DNA from 2 places in the Kineococcus sp. AC630 genome. Region 1 is predicted to be linked to the other one. Evidence: riboswitches for the same ligand, from Rfam matches in the RefSeq annotation. Region 1 holds a riboswitch; the other holds the start of a gene.
The links. Region 1 has a riboswitch for glycine ahead of gcvP (aminomethyl-transferring glycine dehydrogenase). Riboswitches for the same ligand answer to the same signal wherever they lie in the genome.
Positions count from the first base shown of each region.

Region 2: linked by a shared signal. The riboswitch ahead of gcvT (glycine cleavage system aminomethyltransferase GcvT) and the one ahead of gcvP (aminomethyl-transferring glycine dehydrogenase) in region 1 are both predicted to bind glycine.

Region 1 covers NZ_CEEDMJ010000005.1:188,558-199,333, forward strand. The annotation lists gene AC0I8G_RS07505 (sulfurtransferase) at 1-470, shown strand, start outside; gene AC0I8G_RS07510 (SufE family protein) at 542-955, shown strand; partial or broken gene ribA (GTP cyclohydrolase II) at 1,032-1,622, shown strand; gene AC0I8G_RS07520 (RibD family protein) at 1,627-2,343, shown strand; gene AC0I8G_RS07525 (PPOX class F420-dependent oxidoreductase) at 2,381-2,788, opposite strand; gene AC0I8G_RS07530 (cryptochrome/photolyase family protein) at 2,785-4,299, opposite strand; gene AC0I8G_RS07535 (SPFH domain-containing protein) at 4,356-5,426, opposite strand; gene AC0I8G_RS07540 (NfeD family protein) at 5,426-5,899, opposite strand; gene AC0I8G_RS07545 (VanZ family protein) at 6,099-6,611, opposite strand; gene gcvP (aminomethyl-transferring glycine dehydrogenase) at 6,806-9,679, opposite strand; glycine riboswitch at 9,763-9,864, opposite strand; gene AC0I8G_RS07555 (ParA family protein) at 9,925-10,686, shown strand.
Region 2 covers NZ_CEEDMJ010000008.1:585-11,360, forward strand. The annotation lists gene AC0I8G_RS09935 (LacI family DNA-binding transcriptional regulator) at 1-576, shown strand, start outside; gene AC0I8G_RS09940 (tautomerase family protein) at 602-991, shown strand; glycine riboswitch at 1,078-1,172, shown strand; glycine riboswitch at 1,174-1,263, shown strand; gene gcvT (glycine cleavage system aminomethyltransferase GcvT) at 1,308-2,432, shown strand; gene AC0I8G_RS09950 (L-serine ammonia-lyase) at 2,463-3,851, shown strand; gene AC0I8G_RS09955 (LysR family transcriptional regulator) at 3,832-4,761, opposite strand; gene AC0I8G_RS09960 (MFS transporter) at 4,862-6,157, shown strand; gene AC0I8G_RS09965 (hypothetical protein) at 6,168-6,413, shown strand; gene AC0I8G_RS09970 (sterol carrier family protein) at 6,445-6,837, shown strand; gene AC0I8G_RS09975 (hypothetical protein) at 6,834-7,190, shown strand; gene purF (amidophosphoribosyltransferase) at 7,254-8,798, shown strand; gene purM (phosphoribosylformylglycinamidine cyclo-ligase) at 8,795-9,913, shown strand; gene AC0I8G_RS09990 (DUF3073 domain-containing protein) at 9,991-10,251, opposite strand; gene xylB (xylulokinase) at 10,436-10,776, shown strand, end outside.

The sequences.
Region 1 (10,776 bases):
CGGACTACCCCGTCGTCGAACGCGAGGACACCTCGATCCGCGCCTTCAAGGAGGACGTGCTCGCGCACATCCGCACCGGCAGCGGCGGCAAGCTGGTCGACGTGCGGTCCCCGCAGGAGTACACGGGCGAACGCACGCACATGCCGGACTACCCCGAGGAGGGCACCGTCCGCGGCGGCCACATCCCCGGTGCCGACAGCGTCCCGTGGGCTCGCGCCGCAGCCGAGGACGGCACCTTCCGCTCCCGCGAGGAACTCGCCGCGATCTACCAGGACGAGAAGGGCCTCTCCCCCGAGGACGACGTGATCGCCTACTGCCGCATCGGGGAACGCTCGAGCCACACCTGGTTCGTGCTCTCCCAGCTGCTCGGTTTCGGTCAGGTCCGCAACTACGACGGGTCCTGGACGGAGTGGGGCAACGCCGTGCGCGTCCCGATCGCCAAGGGGTCCGACAAGGGTTCGGCCCAGTGACCGCCGACGCGTCGGGCGCCGACCTCAGGGATGACCTCAGCGACGACCCGACCGCAGGGCTGCCGGCCCCGATGGCCGAGATCGTCGAGGACTTCCAGGCCCTGCCCGAGCGCGAGCGGCTGCAACTGCTGCTCGAGTTCAGCCAGGGCCTGAAGCCGCTGCCCCCGCAGTTCGAGGGGCACCTCGACAAGATGGAGCGGGTGGACGAGTGCCAGTCCCCCGTCTTCATCAACGTCGAGGTCGACGACGCCGACGCCGTGCACCTGCACGTCTCGGCGCCACCCGAGGCGCCGACCACGCGCGGTTTCGCGGGGGTGCTGCAGGAGGGTCTGGACGGCCTGCCCGCGGCGGTGGTGCTCGACCTGCCGGGTGACGTGTGTTCCCGGTTGGGGCTCGACCGAGCCGTCAGTCCGCTGCGCATGAGGGGGATGACGGGGATGCTGGCGCGGGTGAAGCGCCAGGTGCGCGTCGCCACCGTCACCTGAGGAGAGGGACGAGGACGTGACGTACACCCAGGAGTCGAGCCACGAGCTGCTGGCGGAGGACAACCGTGCCCTACCGGTGACGCGGATCTCCGAAGCACGACTGCCCACGACCTTCGGCACCTTCCGGGCCGTCGCCTACCGCCAGGCCGACGGGATCGAGCACCTCGCGCTCGTCGCCGGCGAGATCGGGGACGGGCACGACGTCCTCGTCCGGATGCACTCGGAGTGCCTGACGGGCGACGTCCTCGGTTCACTGCGCTGCGACTGCGGTCCGCAGCTGCACGCCGCGCTGGAGGCCGTCACCGCGGAGGGCCGCGGGGTCGTGCTCTACCTGCGTGGTCAGGAGGGGCGCGGCATCGGGCTGGCCGAGAAGATCGCGGCCTACGCGTTGCAGGAGCAGGGTCGCGACACGGTCGAGGCCAACCTCGACCTCGGTCTGCCCGTCGACTCCCGCGACTACGCCGGGGCCGTCGCCGTCCTGCGCGACCTCGGCGTCCGCGACGTGGAGCTGATGACCCACAACCCGGTGAAGGTCGAGGCGCTGGAGACCCACGGCGTGCCGGTCCTGCGCCGTCGGGACCTGCCCGTCGCCCAGACCCTCGACAACGTCCGGTACCTGCGGACCAAGCGCGACCGGATGGGCCACCGCCTCCCCGGTGTGAGCTGACCCGGTGAGCATCGACGCACCAGTCCGCCTCGGCGACTGGGACACCCTGCTGCGCCTGGCGCGCGAGGACGACCAGGTCCTCGTCGGGGCGGGGCTGCAGGAACGCTCCGGCGGCGACCTCGTCGACCGCTACGCGCCGCTGCTGCTCGCGGGGCGCACCGGGGTCGTCGCCCAGCTCGGGCAGAGCCTCGACGGCTGCATCGCGACGGCCTCGGGCGACTCGCACTTCGTCACGGGCGAAGCCGACCGCGAGCACCTGCACCGGTTGCGCGCACTGGTCGACGCCGTCGTCGTCGGGCCCGGCACCGTCCACACCGACGACCCGCAGCTGACCGTGCGGGCCGTCGAGGGGCCGAACCCGGTGCGGGTCGTCCTCGACCCGCGGGGAACCCTGCTCGACCGCGGGGTCCTGCGGGACCCCGCCACGGTCCACCTGGTCGGCGAGCAGGCCCGTTCGCCCCGGACCGTCCTGAAGACCCTGCGGGAGCAGGGGTTGCGCCGGATCCTCGTCGAGGGCGGCGGAGCCACGGTCAGCGACTGGGTCGCGGCCGGGTTGGTCGACCGGCTCTACCTCACCGTCGCCCCGCTCGTCGTCGGCCGCGGCGGTCGGCGGGGGATCTCGTTGCCCGACGTCGAACCCCTCACCGACTGCCTGCGTCCACCCGCCCGTCGTCACCTCCTCGGTGACGACGTCTGCTTCGAGCTCGACCTCCGCGCCTGATCGGTGGTCGGGGAAGGACCCAGCGCGGCGCCGAGGGTCAGTCGGTGACGGTGAGGACGACCCCGACCCGATCGCCCTGCATGCGTCCGCGGCGCTGCATGAACCCTTCGACCCGGGCGAACAGCTGGAACTGGAGGCCGTACTTGGCCGCGAGGACCCTCTCCACCTCGGGCAGTTCCCCCGGCCCGAGCAGCTCCGCCGTGCCGCGCACCGGGCGGCCGTAGGGTTTCCCGCGGTTGCTGCAGGGAGCGAGGAGCACCCGAGGTTCCCGGCGCAGGCGTTTGACCTTCCCCGTGGTGTCCTGGGTGACCAGGACGAGGCGACCGTCGCCGTACGGCGCCGCCCACACCGGCGTCGGCACGAGGCGCCCGTCACGACGGGACGTGGTGAGGAGCACGTAGGAGGACTTCCCCAGCAGTTCCGTCGCTCGCTGGACGTCGGTCACGGTGGACCACTACCTCTCTCGGCCTCCTGGTGGAGCACACCGTCGAGGTCCCGCAACCGGTCCAGGCCCCCCAGGGCCCGGGACATGCGCCGGTTGCCTCCCAGTTCCTCCCGGTGGCCGGCCAGGAAGTTCCAGTACCCCGCGGTGAACGGGCAGGCGTCCTCGCCCACCCGGACCTTGGGATCGTAGCGACAACCCCCGCAGAAGTCGCTCATCCGGTCGATGTACGCGCCGCCCGAGGCGTACGGCTTGGTGGCGAGGACACCGTGGTCGGCGTGCTGGGACATCCCGACGACGTTCGTCGTCATGACCCAGTCGTAGCCGTCGACGAAGTTGCGCCAGAACCAGTCGGCGAGTTCCGCCGGCCGGTAGCCGCGCTGCAGACCCCAGTTGCCCAGCACCATGAGCCGCGGGATGTGGTGGGCCCAGCCCTCGTCGCGGACGCCGGCCAGGACGTGGTGCAGGCAGTTCGCCTCCACCGCGTCGGCGTCGAGGTCGGCGAACCAGTCCGGGAGCGGCGACGTCGCCCCCATCGCGTTGCGGCCCTTGTAGTCCTCCCCCAGGTGCCAGTACAGGTGCCAGGTGTAGGAGCGCCAGCCCACGACCTGACGCACGAAACCCTCGACCGAGGCCAGCCGGACCCGGTGCTCACGGCCGTGCTCCTCCGCCCGGCGGGCCACCTCGACCGGGTCGAGCAGGCCGAGGTTCAGCGGGACGGAGAGCATCGAGTGCGCCATCCACGGATCGGCCGTGAGCATGGCGTCCTCGTAGACGCCGAACTGCTCCAACCGCTCGGACAGGAACCGGCGGAGCGCGCTCAGCGCCTCCCGGCGGGTCACCGCGAACCGACGCGGCCCGTCGTTGCCGCTGAACTCGACGCCCTCGTCGCGCACCATCCGGTCGAGGTCGGCGCGCACCTCGTCGTCGATCGCGTCCTCCGTGGGCCACCAGGGTTCGCGGACGTCGAGCGTCGCCTGCTTCGGCGGCGCCTCGCGGTTGTCGTGGTCGTAGTTCCACGAACCGCCGACCGGTTCGGCACCGTCCATCAACAACCCGTGCTGGCGACGGACGTCGCGGTAGAAGTCCTCCATGAGGAGTCGCTTCCCGCCCCGCCGGTCGGCCCACCCGGCGAACTGCCGCTCGGAGACCACGAAACCCCGCGAGGCGAGCACCTCGAGGTCGGGCACCCGCCGGACGAAGCGGCGGGAACGGTAGGACGTGGGGTCGCAGACGCTCACCGGCTCCCCCGACGCCGCGAGCCCGTCGCGGTAGGTCCCCGACCGGACGAACACCGCCTGGTCGCCGAGTTCCGCGGCGCGGTGCCGCAACGCGGAGAGGATCAGGTGCGCTTTGCGCCGGTGGTAGCGGGCACGCCGGAACACCTCGGTGGACTCGACGAGCAGCACCGGTTGCCCCGGGGCGTCGAGGAAGTGCGGGCCGAGCTGGTCGGCGAACAACCACCGCCGGGTGTCCGGCGAGCGGTCGGGCAGTTCCTGCGCGGCGACGTCCACGCGTCCACTCTGGGAGAGCGACGCCCGCTCGGCACGCCGAAGCGGGGCGGGACCCGTCAGTCCCCGGGGAGGTGCGTCTCCCGGGTGACCCCCTCGGCGTCGCGGGCCGCACCCGCAGCCTCCTCGCGGGCCCGCTTCAACGCCTGCGCGGGGTCCTCGAGGACGACCTCGTCGAAACCCGTCGTCGGCTCCGGGGCGGCGGGGCGGGGCGCCCGGGACCCGGTGGACCCGTCGGAACCCGAGGAGTCACCGCCGTGGGCGTTGAACATGTTCCCGAAACCCTTGAGGGCGTCGTTCAGCTCGCTCGGCACGATCCACAGCTTGTTCGAGCTGCCGTCGGCGATCTTCGGGAGCATCTGCAGGTACTGGTAGGCCAACAGCTTCGGATCCGGGTCGCCGCGGTGGATGGCGTCGAACACCTGGGTGATCGCCTTCGCCTGCCCCTGCGACTCGAGGATCGCGGCCTGGGCGGAACCCTCGGCCCGCAGGATCGAGGACTGCTTCTCACCCTCGGCCGTCAGGATCTGCGACTGCTTGAAACCCTCGGCCGTGAGGATCGCGGCACGCTTGTCCCGTTCGGCGCGCATCTGCTTCTCCATCGAGTCCTGCACGCTGGCGGGCGGGTCGATCGCCTTGAGCTCCACGCGGTTCACGCGGATCCCCCACCGGCCCGTCGCCTCGTCGAGGACCCCGCGCAGCTGACCGTTGATCTGGTCGCGGCTCGTCAGGGTCTGCTCGAGGTCGAGGGAACCGATGACGTTGCGCAGCGTGGTGACGGTGAGCTGCTCGATGCCCTGGATGTAGTTCGCGATCTCGTACGTCGCGGACTTCGGGTCGGTCGGCTGGTAGTAGATGACGGTGTCGATGCTCACGACGAGGTTGTCGGAGGTGATGACCGGCTGCGGCGGGAACGAGACGACCTGCTCACGCAGGTCGACGTTGGCCCGCACCTTGTCGATGAAGGGGACCAGGATGTTCAGCCCCGCTTCCAGCGTCCGCGAGTACCGGCCGAGCCGTTCCACGATGACGGCCGTGGCCTGCGGGACGATCCGGATCGTGCGGGCGATCACCGTCACCACGAACACGACGACGAGCGCGAGCACGACAAGGGTGACGACGTTGTCCATCAGTTCTCCTCGGTGGTACTGAGTGGTGCGATCGGCCCCACGACCGCGGTGGCCCCGTCGATCGCGGTGACGACGACGTCGTCACCCGCGGCGAACGTCGGACCGGTCGAGCGCGCCGACCACGTCTCCCCGACGAGTTTCACCAGGCCCCCGCGGAGGGTGACCGGTTCGAGGACGACCGCCGAGCGCCCGACGAGGGCGGCCGAGCCGGTCGTCCCGGTGGGCGGCATCCGAAGGCGGCGCAACAGGACGGGCCGGATGGTGGCCAGCAGCAACCCGGCCACGACGGCCGCGATGAGGACCTGCGGGACGAACGACAGCCCCACCGCGTCGGCGATCGCCCCCGCCACCGCCCCGCCCGCGAGCATCGCGAAGACCAGGTCGATGGCGGTGATCTCGAGGATCCCCAGGACCAGGGCCGCCGCGACCCACAGCAACCAGCTGCGGTCCAGCAACGCGTCCAGGAACTCCATCGTGATCACCCCCTCGCCGGGGACCCTACCAACCCGGGGTGGTGCTGGGCTGGGACGTCGGCGGGGTTCGTGTCCGGGTCGAACGCGAAGGGTCTCGTCGGATACTCCGTTCGCGCGGGGTACCGCACCGAGTCGGGCTGGGTGGGCCGACGCTCACTTCGGACATCCGCCGAGACCCTCCCCGCCCGACCCTTCGGCGTCACCTCGTCGCGGCCCCTGCACGACCCGCGCGGGTGCGGTCCAGGACGAGGAGGGCTGCCCCGACTCCGACGCCCAGCACCGTGCCGGCGGTGTTCGTGGCCCAGTCACTGGTGGTGCAGGAGCGGCCGAGGACGACGGCGAGCGCCTGGGTGCCCTCGATCGCCGCGGACAGCACGATCCCGCCGAGGCCGACGAGGACCGGGCGGCGGAACCGCACCACGGCGAACACCGTCACCGGCACGAACAGGGCGACGTTGGCGAGCAGTTCGCTGCTCCCCCACGACGGGAAGTCGATCCCCACCTCGCACGTGACCTCGTGCACCCGCCCCCGGTCGTCCGGGGCCAGGGTCACACCGAGGACCCCCACCAGGGCGAGGACGACGAGCCAGGTCAGCACGCGTGGGCTCCTCCGGCCCACCCACCCCGACGCGACGGACCCCACCACGACGACCAGCACCCCGAGCGGCACCAGCGCGGAGTGCTCGACCAGCAACGTCGGCAACCAGCCCACCGCGTCACCTACCGATCTCGAGACGACGCACGCGGTGCACGGAGGGCGGTCCGGGTGGGGTAGGCGCGCCGGATGTCCGAAGTGAGCGCCGGTGCACCCGCGCGAGATGGTGCACCCACCAGCGCGAACGGAGTATCCGGCGCGCCTACCCCACCCGGTCCGCCCGCCCCGGCCACGCGGGCCTGAGAACGAACTCAGTACTCCGACAGCGGCGGGCAGGAGCAGACGAGGTTCCGGTCGCCGGCGGCTCCGTCGATGCGGCGGACGGGGGGCCAGTACTTCGAGCGGGGGTTCATCCCGTTCGGGTACACCGCTTCCTCGCGGGAGTAGGGGTGGTTCCACTCCCCGACGAGGGACACCGCGGTGTGCGGGGCGTGACGCAGCGGAGACTCCTCGACGGCCCAGCGCCCGTCGGCGATGTCCTGGACCTCGGCGGCGATGGCGAGCATCGCGTCGCAGAACCGGTCGAGTTCGGCGAGGTCCTCGCTCTCGGTGGGTTCCACCATGAGGGTCCCGACGACGGGGAACGACATCGTCGGGGCGTGGAACCCGTGGTCGATGAGGCGCTTGGCGACGTCGTCGACGGTCACGCCTGTGGCCTTGGTCATCGGGCGCAGGTCGAGGATGCACTCGTGGGCGACGAGCCCGCCGGGGCCGCGGTAGAGGACGGGGAACGCCTCCTGCAGCCGGGTGGCGACGTAGTTGGCGGAGAGCACGGCCTGGACGGTCGCGGCGCGCAGCCCGTCGGGGCCCATCAGCCGCAGGTAGGCCCACGGGATGGGCAGGATCCCGGCGGAACCGTACGGGGCGGCGGAGACCATCCCGACCCCGTCGCCGTCGGGGGCGGTGGAGGGCAGGAACGGGGCGAGGTGGGAGCGGACCGCGACGGGTCCGACGCCGGGGCCGCCGCCGCCGTGGGGGATGCAGAACGTCTTGTGCAGGTTCAGGTGGGAGACGTCGGCCCCGAACTTGCCGGGCCGGGCGAGGCCGACGAGGGCGTTGAGGTTCGCGCCGTCGACGTAGACCTGGCCGCCGGCGTCGTGGACGAGCCCGCAGACCTCGCGGATGGACTCCTCGTAGACGCCGTGGGTCGAGGGGTAGGTGACCATCAGCGCGGCGAGGTCGTCGGCGTGCTCGGTGACCTTGGCGCGCAGGTCGTCGAGGTCGACGTTGCCCGCGTCGTCGCAGCGGACGACGACGACCTTCAGCCCGGCCATCACGGCGCTGGCGGCGTTGGTGCCGTGGGCGGAGGAGGGGATGAGGCAGATCGTGCGCTCACCGTGGCCCTGGGCGAGGTGGTAGGCGCGGATGGCGAGCAGTCCGGCGAACTCGCCCTGGGACCCGGCGTTGGGCTGCAACGAGACGGCGTCGTAGCCGGTGACCTCGGCGAGCCAGCCTTCGAGGTCGGCGGCGAGTTCGGCGGTGCCGGCGAGCTGGTCGGCCGGGGCGTAGGGGTGCAGGTCCGCGAACTCGGGCCAGGAGATCGGCTCGAGCTCGGTCGTCGCGTTGAGCTTCATGGTGCAGGAGCCCAGTGGGATCGCCCCGCGGTCGAGGGCGTAGTCGGCGTCGGAGAGGGTGCGCAGGTAGCGCAGCATCGCCGTCTCGGAGCGGTGCCGGCTGAAGACCGGGTGCGTCAGGAACTCCGACCCGCGGCGCAACGCGGACGGCAGTGCGGGGTCGGCGGTCGCCTCCGTCGGGGTCAGGCCGAAACCGGTCAGGGCCGCGGCGACGTGCGCCTCGGAGGTGGTCTCGTCGACGGTCAGCCCGACGTGGTCGACGTCGACGAGGCGCAGGTTCACCCCCGCCTCGAGCGCGACCGCGACCACGGCCTGCGCCCGGCCGGGGACGCGGGCCAGGACGGTGTCGAAGAACGCCTCGTGCACGACCTCGACCCCGCCGGCGCGCAGCGCGTCGGCGAGCGCCGCGGCGCGGCGCGCGACCTGGGAGGCGATGGCGCGCAGACCCTCCGGGCCGTGCCAGACGGCGTAGCAGCCGGCCATCACGGCCAGCAGGACCTGGGCGGTGCAGATGTTGGAGGTCGCCTTGTCGCGGCGGATGTGCTGTTCGCGGGTCTGCAGGGCGAGGCGGTACGCGCGGTTGCCGTCGGCGTCGACGGAGACGCCGACGAGGCGCCCGGGGAGGGAGCGTTCGAGGCCCTTGCGGACGGCCATGTAGGCGGCGTGCGGGCCACCCGCACCCATCGGGACGCCGAAGCGCTGGCTGGAACCGACGGCGACGTCGACGCCGAACTCCCCCGGCGCGACGAGCAGCGTCAGCGCCAGCAGGTCGGCCGCGGTGATCGCGATCGCGCCGCGGGCGTGGGCGTCGGCGACGACGGGGGCGAGGTCGCGGACCCGTCCGGAGGTCCCCGGGTACTGCAGGAGCACCCCGAACACCCCGCGCTCGCCCACCACGGCCAGCGGGTCGGCGTCGTCGAGGTCGACGCTCACGAGCTCGACACCCAGCGGCACGGCGCGGGTGCGCAGCACGGCGAGGGTCTGCGGGAGCACGTCGGCGTCGACGGCGAACACGGCACCGGCGGGGGCCTTGGAGGTCCGGCGGGCCAGGGTCATGGCCTCGGCCGCAGCGGTGGCCTCGTCGAGCAGGGAGGCGTTGGCCACGTCGAGCGCGGTGAGGTCGGTGACGGCGGTCTGGAAGTTCAGCAGCGCCTCGAGGCGGCCCTGCGAGATCTCGGGCTGGTAAGGCGTGTACGCCGTGTACCAGGAGGGGTCCTCGAGGACGTTGCGGCGCACGACGGCCGGGGTACGGGTGCCGAAGTAGCCGAGGCCGATCATCGACGGCACGACGCGGTTGCGTCCGGCGAGCGCGCGCAGCGCGGCGGTCACGGCGGTCTCGTCGAGCGCTTCGGGCAGGTCGAGCACGCCGTCGCGGATGCCGGCGGGGACGGCGCGGTCGACGAGTTCCTCCGTGGAGGAGAGGCCGACGACCTCGAGCATCCGGGCGACGTCGGCGGCGTCGGGGCCGATGTGGCGGGCGCTGAACGGCAGGGCCGCGGGCTCCGGGGAGAACTCCGGCAGGTCGCTGCGGACGGGCGTGGGCGAGGTCATGGGACGCTCCGGAGGTCGCTGAGGGCAGGTACCTCCCCGTCTGTCACCCACCCGCGCAGGCGCGGACGTGCTCCAGAGCGGCCTGATCTCGCGTGGTCCTTCCGCCTGAGAGGTTCCGGGGATGTTGCCCCTTCGGCGCCGCGGTCGGACTCTTCCCCGACCAGGGTCTCTCCCACACGAGCTGAACGGCCTGCCGTCATCCTACGGGACGAGATCCCGGATCCCGGGAAGATAGGTTGACCGCCGTGATCACCCTCGCCGTCTGCAGTGCCAAGGGTGGGGTCGGCAAGACGTCCGTCGTCCTCGGGCTGGCCTCGGCCGCCCTCCACCGCGGGACCAGCACCCTCGTCGTCGACCTCGACCCGCAGGCGGACGCCACGTCCGGCCTCGACGTCAGCGCCCACCGCGACCACGACGTCGCCGCCGTGCTGCGCACCCCGAGACGTCGCGTCGCCGAGGACGCCGTCGCGCCCAGCGGGTGGGTCGACGACCACCCGGGACTGCTCGACGTCCTCACCGGTTCCGCGGCCTCCGCGGGTCTGGACACCCCCGAGGCCGACGAGGAGACGCTGAAGTCGTTGCGCCGGGCCCTGGGCAAGCTCGACGACCACGACCTCGCCCTGCTGGACACCCCGCCCTCGCTCAACGGGCTGACGCGTTCGGCGTGGCGCGCGGCGGACGCCGTGCTCGTGGTCTCCGACGCCAGCCGGTTCTCCGTGGCGGCGGTCGACCGCACGATCCGGGAGGTCCGTGCCCTGCGCAGCTCCCCGGAGGTCGTCGGGGTCCTGGTCAACCGCTACACCCAGCGCTCGGGGGAACAGCGCTTCCGCTACGAGGAACTGCAGGCCATGTTCGGCGACCTGGTGCTGGAACCGCTGCCGGACCGGGTGGCCGTGCCGCAGTCGCAGGGAGCGGGGGTTCCGCTGCACTCGTTGCGGGCCAAGGCGGCGAAGACCGTCGCGGAGCAGTTCGACGCGGTGCTGGACCGGATCCTCCGCACGACGTAGGGAACCGGACGGGGCCGTACCCCGTCCGAGGTGCGGGAACGCCGACGAACGCCTAAGTTCCAACAAGTCGGTCTACCCGGGTTTCGTCCC
Region 2 (10,776 bases), on a different contig from region 1:
CGGCCGCGCCTCGCGGACCCCGGGTCGCCGAGGCCCGACGTCGTGCGCGCCTCCGACGAGGTCGGGACGCGGCTGCTGGTCGAGCACCTGGTCGGCCTGGGTCACCGGGACCTGCTGCACGTCTCGGGCGGTGCGGGGGACATCGCCGCCGACCGCCGCGCCGGGTTCGAGGCCGCCGTCGCGGCCGCCGGGGTGCGCGGGCGGGTCGTGGAGGGGACCTTCGACGAGGAGGGCGGGGCGGCCGCCACCCGGCGGGTCCTGGGTGGGGGGTGGACGGGGACGGCGGTGGTGGCCGCCAGCGACCGGATCGCGCTCGGCGTCCTCGACGTCCTCCTGCGGGACGGGATCGCGGTCCCCGGGCGGGTGTCGGTGACCGGCTACGACGACAGCCTCCTGGCCCGGCTGGGGCACGTGCGGCTGACGTCGGTGAGCCAGGACGCGGCGGGGCAGGCGGCGTGCGCGGTGCGGGCGGCCGTGCGGCGCCTGGACGGCGCGGACGATCCGGGCCCCGCCGACGTCGTCCTCGCCCCGCGGCTGGTGGTGCGGGACACGACCGGTTCAGTCATGTCAGAATGACAGGACAAACTACCTGGAGGTTCTCGTGCCCCTGCTCCGCTTCGACCTCGTCGCCGGCCGTCGCCCCGACGAGGTCGCCACGCTGCTCGACGCCGCCCACGCCGCCGTGGTCGAGGCGTTCGGCGTCCCCGACGGCGACCGGTACCAGGTCGTCCACCAGCACCCCGAGGGCGAGCTCGTCGTCCACGACACCGGCCTCGGCATCGAGCGCACCCGCGACGTCGTCGTGCTGCAGGTGACCAGCCGCCCCCGCCCGCGCGCGCAGAAGGAGGCGTTCTACCGCCTGCTCGTCGAGCGGCTGCGCACCCGCTGCGGGACCGCACCCTCCGACGTCGTCGTCTCGGTCGTGGAGAACTCCGACGCCGACTGGTCCTTCGGCCACGGCCGCGCCCAGTTCCTCACCGGGGAGCTCTGAGCCGGCGCGGCGGGACGCGGCGGCGCTGGTCCCCAGGGGCGGTCGTGTGCCACGCTGACGGGCAGCACAACTGAACACACGGCCGCTTCCCCCGGGCGGGAGAGCCTCACCGGTCCCACCGGTGGGCACCGAAGGAGCAACCACCCCGGAACCTCTCAGGTCCACGTACCGCCACGGGCAGGCCGCTCTGGAGAGCAGGACCCCTGGGTCCTCACCGACGGGGAAAGCCCTGCCCCGCAGGGTGAAGCTCTCAGGTTCCGCGACAGAGGGGGTCCAGCACGCGACCGCACCGCGCGGTCGCGACGAGAGGAGCCCTGTGAACACCCAGGTCAGCAGCTCGACGGCCAGCCCGACGAGCACGCCCCTCGCCGACGTCCACGCGGCGCTCGGCGCCTCCTTCACCGACTTCGCCGGCTGGCAGATGCCGCTGCGCTACGCCTCCGACCTCGCCGAGCACAAGGCCGTCCGCGAGAGCGCCGGGGTCTTCGACCTCTCGCACATGGGAGAGATCCGGGTCACCGGCCCCGAGGCGGGAGCGGCGCTGGACGCGGCCCTCGTCGGGCGGGCCTCGACCATGCCGATCGGCCGGGCGGCCTACGGGATGCTCGTCGACCACGAGGGCGGGATCGTCGACGACCTCGTGACCTACCGCCTCGGCGAGCAGGAGTTCCTCGTCGTCGCCAACGCCGCGAACGTCGAACCCGTCGTCGTGGCCATCGCCGACCGGTGTCGCCCCTTCGACGTCCACGTCGCCGACGAGACCGCCCGCTGGGCCCTCGTCGCGGTGCAGGGGCCGGCGTCGGTGGCGATCCTCGGACCCCTCGTGGACGTCGACCTCGACGCGCTCGGCTACTACCGCAGCGCGTCCGCCACCCTGCGCGACGTCCCCGTGCTGCTCGCGCGCACCGGGTACACCGGGGAGGACGGTTTCGAGGTGTTCGCCCCGGTCGAGCACGCGGTCACCGTCTGGGACGCGCTGCTGTCCGCGGCCCGGGAGCACGGTGGGGTCCCCGCCGGGCTGGCCTGCCGGGACACCCTGCGCCTGGAGGCGGGGATGCCGCTCTACGGCCACGAACTCACCCGCGGGACCAGCCCGTTCGCCGCCGGCCTCGGCCGTGTCGTGAAGCTGGACAAGGACCCGGGACCGGTCGGGCTCGAGGCGCTGCGACGACTCGCCGAGGTCGCACCCGCCCGGGTGCTGGTCGGCCTGAAGGGATCGGGGCGCCGGGCTCCCCGTGCCGGGTACGCCGTCGTCTCCGACGGGAACCCGGTCGGGGAGGTCACCAGCGGCGCGTTGTCGCCCACGCTCGGCTACCCCGTCGCGATGGCCTACGTCGACGCCGCGCTCTCCGCCCCCGGCACCGCGCTGGCCGTCGACGTCCGCGGTTCCGAACTGCCCGTCGAGGTCGTCGCACTGCCCTTCTACCGTCGGGAGCGCTGACGCGTGAGCGCTCCGCTGTCCGTCTTCGACATGTTCTCCATCGGCATCGGCCCGTCGAGCTCGCACACCGTCGGCCCGATGCGCGCCGCCCTCGCCTTCGCCGAGCACCTCGAGGGAACCGCCGCGCTGGAACGGGTCGTCTCCGTCACCATCGACCTCTACGGATCGCTGGGGGCCACCGGCCGCGGACACGGCACCGACCGGGCCGTCGTCCTGGGACTGCTCGGTGAACGGCCCGAACTCATCGATCCCGACGCCGTGGGAGGGCTCCTCGACGAGATCCGGCGCAGCGGTGAACTGCGGGTCCTCGGCCGGCACGCGGTGGGTTTCGACCTCGACGGCGACGTCCGCCTGATCGGCCGGACCTCGCTGCCCGCCCACCCCAACGGCATGGTGTTCACGGCCCGCGACGCCGCCGGTGACGTCGTCGCCGAACGGACGTCGTACTCCGTCGGTGGGGGTTTCGTCCGCGACCACCCGCTGGACGCGAGCGAACCCGTCGTGGGGACCGGGGCGGGGTTGCCGCACGGTTTCCGCAGCGCCCAGGAACTCCTCGACCACTGCCGCTCGACCGGCCTCGGGGTCGCGGACCTGGTGCGCCGCAACGAGGAGAGCCTCCGCTCCGGGAACGACGTGGACTCCGGGCTGCTGGACATCTTCGCCGCCATGGCCGCCTGCGTCGACCACGGCCTCGTCACCGACGGAACCCTCCCCGGCGGGCTCGGCGTCCGCCGCCGCGCCCCGCGCCTGCACCGCGAACTCCTCTCCGAGGAGGGGAACACCGCCGCCGACGTCCTGCACGCGATGGACTGGGTCAGCCTCTTCGCGCTCGCGGTGAACGAGGAGAACGCCGCCGGCGGCCGGGTCGTCACGGCCCCGACGAACGGCGCCGCGGGCATCGTCCCCGCCGTGCTGCACTTCTACCGGCGTTTCGTCCGCGGCGCCGACGACGCCGGGACGGTCCGGTTCCTGCTGGCGGCCGGGGGGATCGGGATCATCCTCAAGGAGACGGGTTCCATCTCCGGCGCCGAGGTCGGGTGCCAGGGCGAGGTGGGTTCGGCCAGCGCGATGGCCGCGGCCGGTCTCGCCGAGGTCCTCGGGGGAACGCCCGAGCAGGTGGAGAACGCCGCCGAGATCGCCGTCGAGCACCACCTGGGCCTCACCTGCGACCCCGTCGGCGGGCTCGTCCAGATCCCCTGCATCGAACGCAACGCCGTCGGCGCGACCACCGCGATCCACGCGGCCCGCACCGCGATGCGCGGCGACGGCAGCCACGTCGTGAGCCTGGACACCGCGATCGCCACCATGCGCCAGACCGGCGCGCACATGCGCTCGGAGTACAAGGAGACCTCCCTCGGCGGTCTCGCCCTCACCGTCATCGGCCGCCCCACCGTCGGGGTCAACGTCCCCGAGTGCTGACTCCCGGGTCGGGCGCGGAGCGGCGGACGTGGCGGTCGACGGCCTCGGTGAAGGCGGTGACGGCCTTGCGCACGGGACGTTCGGGGGAGGGACGCGAGGTCGCCAGCGACAACGTCCAGCTCAGCGGCTCACCCGCGACGGGCTGCTCGTGGCAGCCGGCCCGGACGGGGACCGAACCCGGCACGAACGCCGGGCCGAGACCGGCGGCGACGTAGCGGGGGAACGTCGAGACGTCCGGCACCTCCAGGACCACCCGTCGCGTCGCGCCGACCCGCGCGAACAGCGCGTCGACCTGCAGGCGGTTCGCGAAACCCGGCGGCCCGTCGATCCAGCGGTCCCCCGCGAGGTCCGCCAGTTCCACCGGGGCCGAGGAGGCCAGCGGGTGCCCCGGGGGCAGCAGCAACCGGAAGGCGCTCCGGTCGAGGTGGCGCAGCACGACGCTCGCCGGCGGCCGGAACGGCCAGGACAGGAACGCGACGTCCAGCTCGCCGCCGACGAGGGCGCGCAGCAGACCCCGCGAACCGTCCGCGAACACCCGCATCGACACCGACACCCGGGGGTTCGCCGTCGTGAACCGCTGCAGCAGCAGGGGCAGGTCCACCGGGTGCATCGTCGTCACGACGCCCACGGCCAGCGGCCCGGAGGGTCCGCCGTCGGCGTCGAGCACCGCCGAGCGCGCCTCGGAGACCCCGGCGAGCACCCGTCGGGCCTCCGGGAGCAGGGCCCGGCCCGCGTCGGTGACGACGGCCCGGCGTGAGGTGCGGACGAACAGGGCGACGCCCAGGTCCTCCTCCAGCGCCCGGACGACGGTGCTCACCGCGGACTGCGCGGCCCCCAGCCGCCGGGCGGCCGCGCTGATCGTCCCCGCCTCCACGACGGCGAGGAACACCTCCAGCTGACGCAGCTCCACCGCACTCCCATCCCGCTCTTCCATCGTTGATCGCGATGGATGGTCCCACCGCCCAGCGGTGGAACGGAAGGCTTCGTGCCGACCGGTGCTTGCACGGTCCATGGGATCGAACCGCCGGCACCGTCTCGGCTTCTGGATCGTCGCCTCCGCCTTCGCGACCGCGCTGGCCTTCGCCACCGTGCCGACCCCGCTGTGGGCCCTCTACCGCCAACGCGACGGGCTGCCCACGGTCGTGGTGACCGTCGCCTTCGCGGTCTACGCGGCCGGCGTCGCGATCGCCCTCTTCACCGTCGGGCACCTCTCCGACCACCTGGGCCGGCGCCGGGTCCTCGCCCCCGCCCTCGTGCTCGAGGCCGTCGCCGCGCTCGCCCTCGCGCTCACCCCGAACCTCGCGGTCCTCATCGTCGCCCGGGTCGTGACCGGGCTCGCCGTCGGGGCGCTGACCCCCACCGCCACCGCGTACCTCGCCGAGCTCCACGGCCGGACCGCCTCCCGCAGGCCGGGGCTCGGCGCCGTCGTCGCCACCGCCGCCAACCTCGGCGGCCTCGGCCTCGGGGCCCTCGTCGCCGGGTTGCTCGTCGGCCACCTCGGGGACCCGCTGCGGGTCCCGCACGAGGTCTTCCTCGTCCTGCTGCTGCTCGCCGCCGCGGCCGTCGCGCTGCTCGTCCCCGAGACCGTCGAGCGCGAGCACCGGCCCTACCGCGTCCAGCGGATCGCCGTCCCGGCCGCCGCCCGGGGCCGCTACCTCGCCGCCGCCCTCGCCTCCTTCGCGCTCTTCGCCGTCCTGGGGCTCTTCACCTCCCTCGCCCCCGCGGTCCTGGCCTCCCTCGGGCACCCCGGCCCGGTGACCGGCGGGGCGAGCACCTTCGCCGTCCTCGCGGCGGCGGCGCTCAGCCAGGTCCTCCTCGTCCGCCTGCACGCCACCCACCAGGTGCGGATCGGGCTGGCCCTCACCGCCCTCGGCGTCGTCGGTCTCGGGGTCGGGGTGGTGCTCGGGCTCGTCGCGGTGTTCCTCGGCGGCTCGGTCGTGGCGGGGGCGGGCGTCGGCGTCCTGCTCAAGGGCTCGCTCACGACGGCGACCTCGCTGGCCCCGGCGGGTGCCCGCGGTGAGGCGGCCGCCGGCATCTTCCTGGCCGGCTACCTCGGGATGGCCGTCCCGGCGCTCGCCGTCGGGTTCAGCAGTTCCGCCGGGGTCGCCTACGACGTCTCGGTCCCCGTCCTCGCCGTCGTCGTGCTCGCCCTCCTGGGCACCGTCGCGGTGGCCCTGCGCCGCAACCCCGCGCCCGACTCGGGACCTGACTCCGGGTCCGGCTCGGGGCCTGCTGACAGCGGCCCCGTCCAGGTGTCTACTGGTGGCGGCGACGACCGGCAGGGGGTCGCCGCCGGCCCTCGGTGAGGAGGTCCACGTGCGCACCACGAGAACCGCTGCCCCGGACCGTCTCGAGGTCGAACACCCTCCCCACCCGCACCCCGGCCTGGCCGTCGCGCTGCTCGGGCTCGCCCTCGTCGTGGCCGTCGTCGTGGCGGTGGTCGTCGTCCTCCTCGTCCGCGCCGGCGACGGCGGAGTGCCCGCAGCGCCCGGTCTGCCGGGTCTGTCGGGTGTGCCAGGTCACGTCCCGCAGCCCGTCCCCGGCCCGGTGGTCCGCGCCTGACCTGGAACGCTCGACCTGGGACGATGACGCGATGCCCACCCGTCGCCGCACCGACCCCGCCGAAGGCCTCGCCGCCGTCCGCGCCGTGGAGGACCTCTGGGAACGGGGCGAGAAGCCCGGCCGGCCGGTGCTGGCCACCGCCGTGCGGTACTCGCTGGAGGAGCTCGCGGCCCGCTACCCCGGGGGGAGCGTCGAGGTGCGCGTACCGCCGTTCGCGGCGGTGCAGGTCATCGAGGGCCCGCGGCACACCCGGGGCACCCCGCCGGCCGTCGTGGAGATGGACGCCACGACCTGGATCGAGCTCGCGACGGGCCGGACGGAGTTCGACGCGGCCCGGGCCGCGGGACGGGTCCAGGCCAGCGGCAACCGCGCAGACCTCGGCGAACTGCTGCCGCTCGTCCCACCGCGTACCGTTCACCCGTGAGCGAGCAGGCCCAGACCCCGTCCCCCGGCGACGCGCCGGAGGAGACCCCTCAGGTGTCCCCCGAGGTGTCGCCGGAGCGCGAGGGCACCGCGTTCGTCCAGGTCACCCGTCGTCGGGCGCCCCGGTTCCGCGCCTTCGTCGTCACCGGACTGGTGCTCGCCTTCGTCGTCGCCGCGGTCGTCGCGGCCGTGACCCCGGCGCGCGACGGCTACTCCCAACGCGCCCTCTTCGGGTACCTGTTCTGCGCGCTGGCCCTGTTCGGGGTCCTGCTGGGGGGTCTGGTGGCCGTGCTCGTGGACCGCCGCACCGGGACCCGACCCGCTCCCCGCGTGCGGCGCGGCCGCCGTCGTTGACGTCGGTCCCCGACGCGGTCGTTGACGTCGGTCCCCGACGCGGGGGTGTGACACACTTCGAGCGTGGCCCGCGGTGACGGACGTCTGAACCACGACCTGCTTCCCGGCGAGAAAGGACCTCAGGACGCTTGCGGCGTCTTCGGGGTCTGGGCTCCCGGTGAGGAAGTCTCCAAACTGACCTTCTACGGTCTCTACGCCCTGCAGCACCGGGGGCAGGAGGCAGCTGGCATCGCCGTGAGCAACGGCGAGCAGATCCTCGTCTTCAAGGACACCGGTCTGGTGTCCCAGGTCTTCGACGAGTCCGCGCTGGAGTCCCTCCAGGGGCACATCGCGGTCGGTCACGCCCGCTACTCCACGACCGGTGGCGGCGGGTGGCAGAACGCCCAGCCCACCCTCGGCGACACCGCCGGCGGGACCGTGGCGCTCGCGCACAACGGGAACCTCACGAACCTGTTCGCGCTGCGCGACCTGCAGGCCGAGCGCTACCCGAACTCCGCCCGTCCCGTGCTGCCCGGACGGCCCTCGCCCAGCGAGCTGGCCCGCGGCAACACCACGGACACCGCGATCCTCACGGCCCTCTTCGCCGGGGACCCCGACCACACGCTCGAAGCGACGGCCGCGGAGGTCCTGCCGCACGTGCAGGGCGCCTTCAGCCTCGTCTTCATGGACGAGCACACCCTCTACGCCGCACGGGACCCCCAGGGCATCCGCCCGCTGGTCCTGGGGCGCCTGGACCGCGGCTGGGTCGTGGCCTCGGAGATCCCCGCGCTGGACATCGTCGGTGCGAGCTTCGTCCGCGAGATCGAACCCGGCGAGCTCATCGCCATCGACGCGGACGGCCTGCGCAGCACTCGCTTCGCCGAGGCCAAGCCCAAGGGCTGCGTCTTCGAGTACGTCTACCTGGCCCGCCCGGACACCGCCATCAACGGCAAGGTCGTCCAGGAGGCCCGTGTCGAGATGGGCCGGGTCCTGGCCCGCGAACACCCCGTCGAGGCCGACCTCGTCATCCCCACCCCGGAGTCCGGGACGCCCGCCGCCATCGGCTACGCCGAGGAGTCCGGCATCCCCTACGGACAGGGGATGGTGAAGAACTCCTACGTGGGCCGCACCTTCATCCAGCCCAACCAGACGATCCGCCAGCTCGGGATCCGGTTGAAGCTGAACCCGCTCAAGCACGTCGTGGCGGGCAAGCGCCTCGTCGTCGTGGACGACTCGATCGTCCGCGGCAACACCCAGCGCGCCCTGATCCGGATGCTGCGCGAGGCCGGCGCCGCCGAGATCCACGTCCGGATCTCCTCTCCGCCGGTGAAGTGGCCGTGCTTCTACGGCATCGACTTCGCGACCCGGGCCGAGCTGATCGCCAACGGCCTCTCCGTCGAGGACATCGCCCAGAGCATCGGGGCCGACTCGCTCGGCTACATCTCGACCGAGGGCATGATCGAGGCGACCGAGCAGCCCGTCGAGCGGCTCTGCACCGCTTGCTTCTCCGGCGAGTACCCCGTCCCGCTGAACGACCTCGACCGTCTCGGCGAGCACGCGATGGACAAGCCGCGCATCCCGATCACACCGGTCTCCCGGTCCGAACCCGCCCAGGGGGCCCAGCAGTGAGCGCGACGACGACACCGGCGACGACACCCGCGGGGACGACGTACGCGGACGCAGGGGTCGACGTCGTCGCGGGGGACCGCGCCGTCGAGCTCATGAAGGCGTCCGTCGCCCGGACCCAGGGACCCGAGGTCGTCGGCGGCTTCGGCGGCTTCGCCGGCCTCTACGACGTCTCGGTGCTCAAGGACTACCGCCGCCCGCTGCTGGCCACCAGCACCGACGGGGTCGGCACGAAGGTCGCGATCGCGCAGGCGCTCGACCGGCACGACACCATCGGCTCCGACCTCGTCGGCATGGTCGTCGACGACATCGTCGTCTGCGGTGCGACGCCCCTGTTCATGACCGACTACATCGCGTGCGGACGGGTCGTCCCCGAGCGGATGGCCGCGATCGTCGCCGGCATCGCCCGCGGCTGCGAAGAGGCGGGCGTGGCGCTGGTCGGCGGCGAGACCGCCGAGCACCCCGGGCTCCTCGGGCCGGAGGAGTACGACGTCGCCGGAGCGGTCACGGGGGTCGTCGAGGCCGACGAGCTGCTGGGCGCGGAACGCGTCGAGGTCGGCGACGTGCTCGTCGCGATGGCCAGCTCCGGGCTGCACTCCAACGGGTACTCGCTGGTCCGCCGCGTCTTCGCCGACGCCGGGTGGGCCTACGACCGGCACGTGGAGGAGTTCGGCCGCACCCTGGGCGAGGAGCTCCTCGTCCCGACCCGGATCTACGCCCGGCCCGCGCTGGCCACGTTGAGCTCCGGTGGCGTGCACGCCATGAGTCACGTGACCGGGGGCGGCCTCGCGGCCAACCTGGCGCGCTGCCTGCCGGCGGACGTGACGGCCGTTGTGGACCGCACGACCTGGACCCCGGGTGCGGTGTTCAGCCTGGTCCGCGACCTCGGCCGGGTGCCGACGGACGACCTCGAGCGCACCCTGAACCTGGGCGTGGGCATGCTGGCCGTCGTGCGTCCCGACAGCGTCGACGCCGTGGTGGCCACCCTGGAACAGGCCGGCATCCCGGCGTGGGTGTGCGGCGAGGTGCGTGGACGCACCGAGGCGGACGGCCCCAGCAACGGCAAGGGCATCGCAGGAGGCGTGACCCTCCTCCAGGGCCGGCACCAGGGTTGGTGACGGCGGTGGAGGCGGGACACGCCTCGTGCGATGCCTCGGTCGTGCGTGCTGCGGTAGACCCGTAGCCTCCGAGCCGGTCAGGCTCGGCGCTTGGACGTCCACTCGTCGTGGTCGTCCGTCGCGGTGTACTTCGACCAGTCCTCGGCTTCGTCCTCCGAGTCGTCGTCCTCTACCACGTCAGACTCCGGCGCCTTCTGGGGCTCTGGTCGCCCGAGTTGGCGGTACGGGTCGGGCCCGTGAAGCTCACGTTGCAGAGCGTTGTAGTCGGTGTCGGGACTGAAGTACTTCAGCTCCCGAGCGACCTTCGTCTGCTTGGCCTTCTGACGGCCGCGCCCCATGGCGTCGACCCCCTCGCGCGTCGGCCGGGGCAGACAGTGCTGACCCCGGAGCAGCTGTCATCTCTCCGTGGCTCCAACGGTACATGTTCGCGAGACCTTCCGGCATCCCGGTCGCCACCTGGACACCCCGGACGGCCCACGAGCGTGTCCCGCACGGCTGCCGCGCATGCTGTTAGCTGTGCCCATGACCAGCGTCGGAGGCGGAACGGACCGCCGTGTCGTGGCCGGGATCGACTCCTCGACCCAGTCCTGCAAGGTCGTCGTCCGCGACGCCGGAACGGGCGAGTTGCTGCGGATCGGGCGGGCCAAGCACCCCGACGGCACCGAGATCGACCCCGCACGCTGGTGGCAGGCCCTCGAGGAGGCCGTCGCCGACGCCGGTGGCCTCGACGACGTGGACGCGCTCGCCGTCGGCGCCCAGCAGCACGGCTCGGTGCTGCTCGACGAGTCCGGCGAGGTCGTCCGGCCCGCGCTGCTCTGGAACGACGGACGCTCCGCGCCCGCGGCCGAGGCGCTGACCGCCGA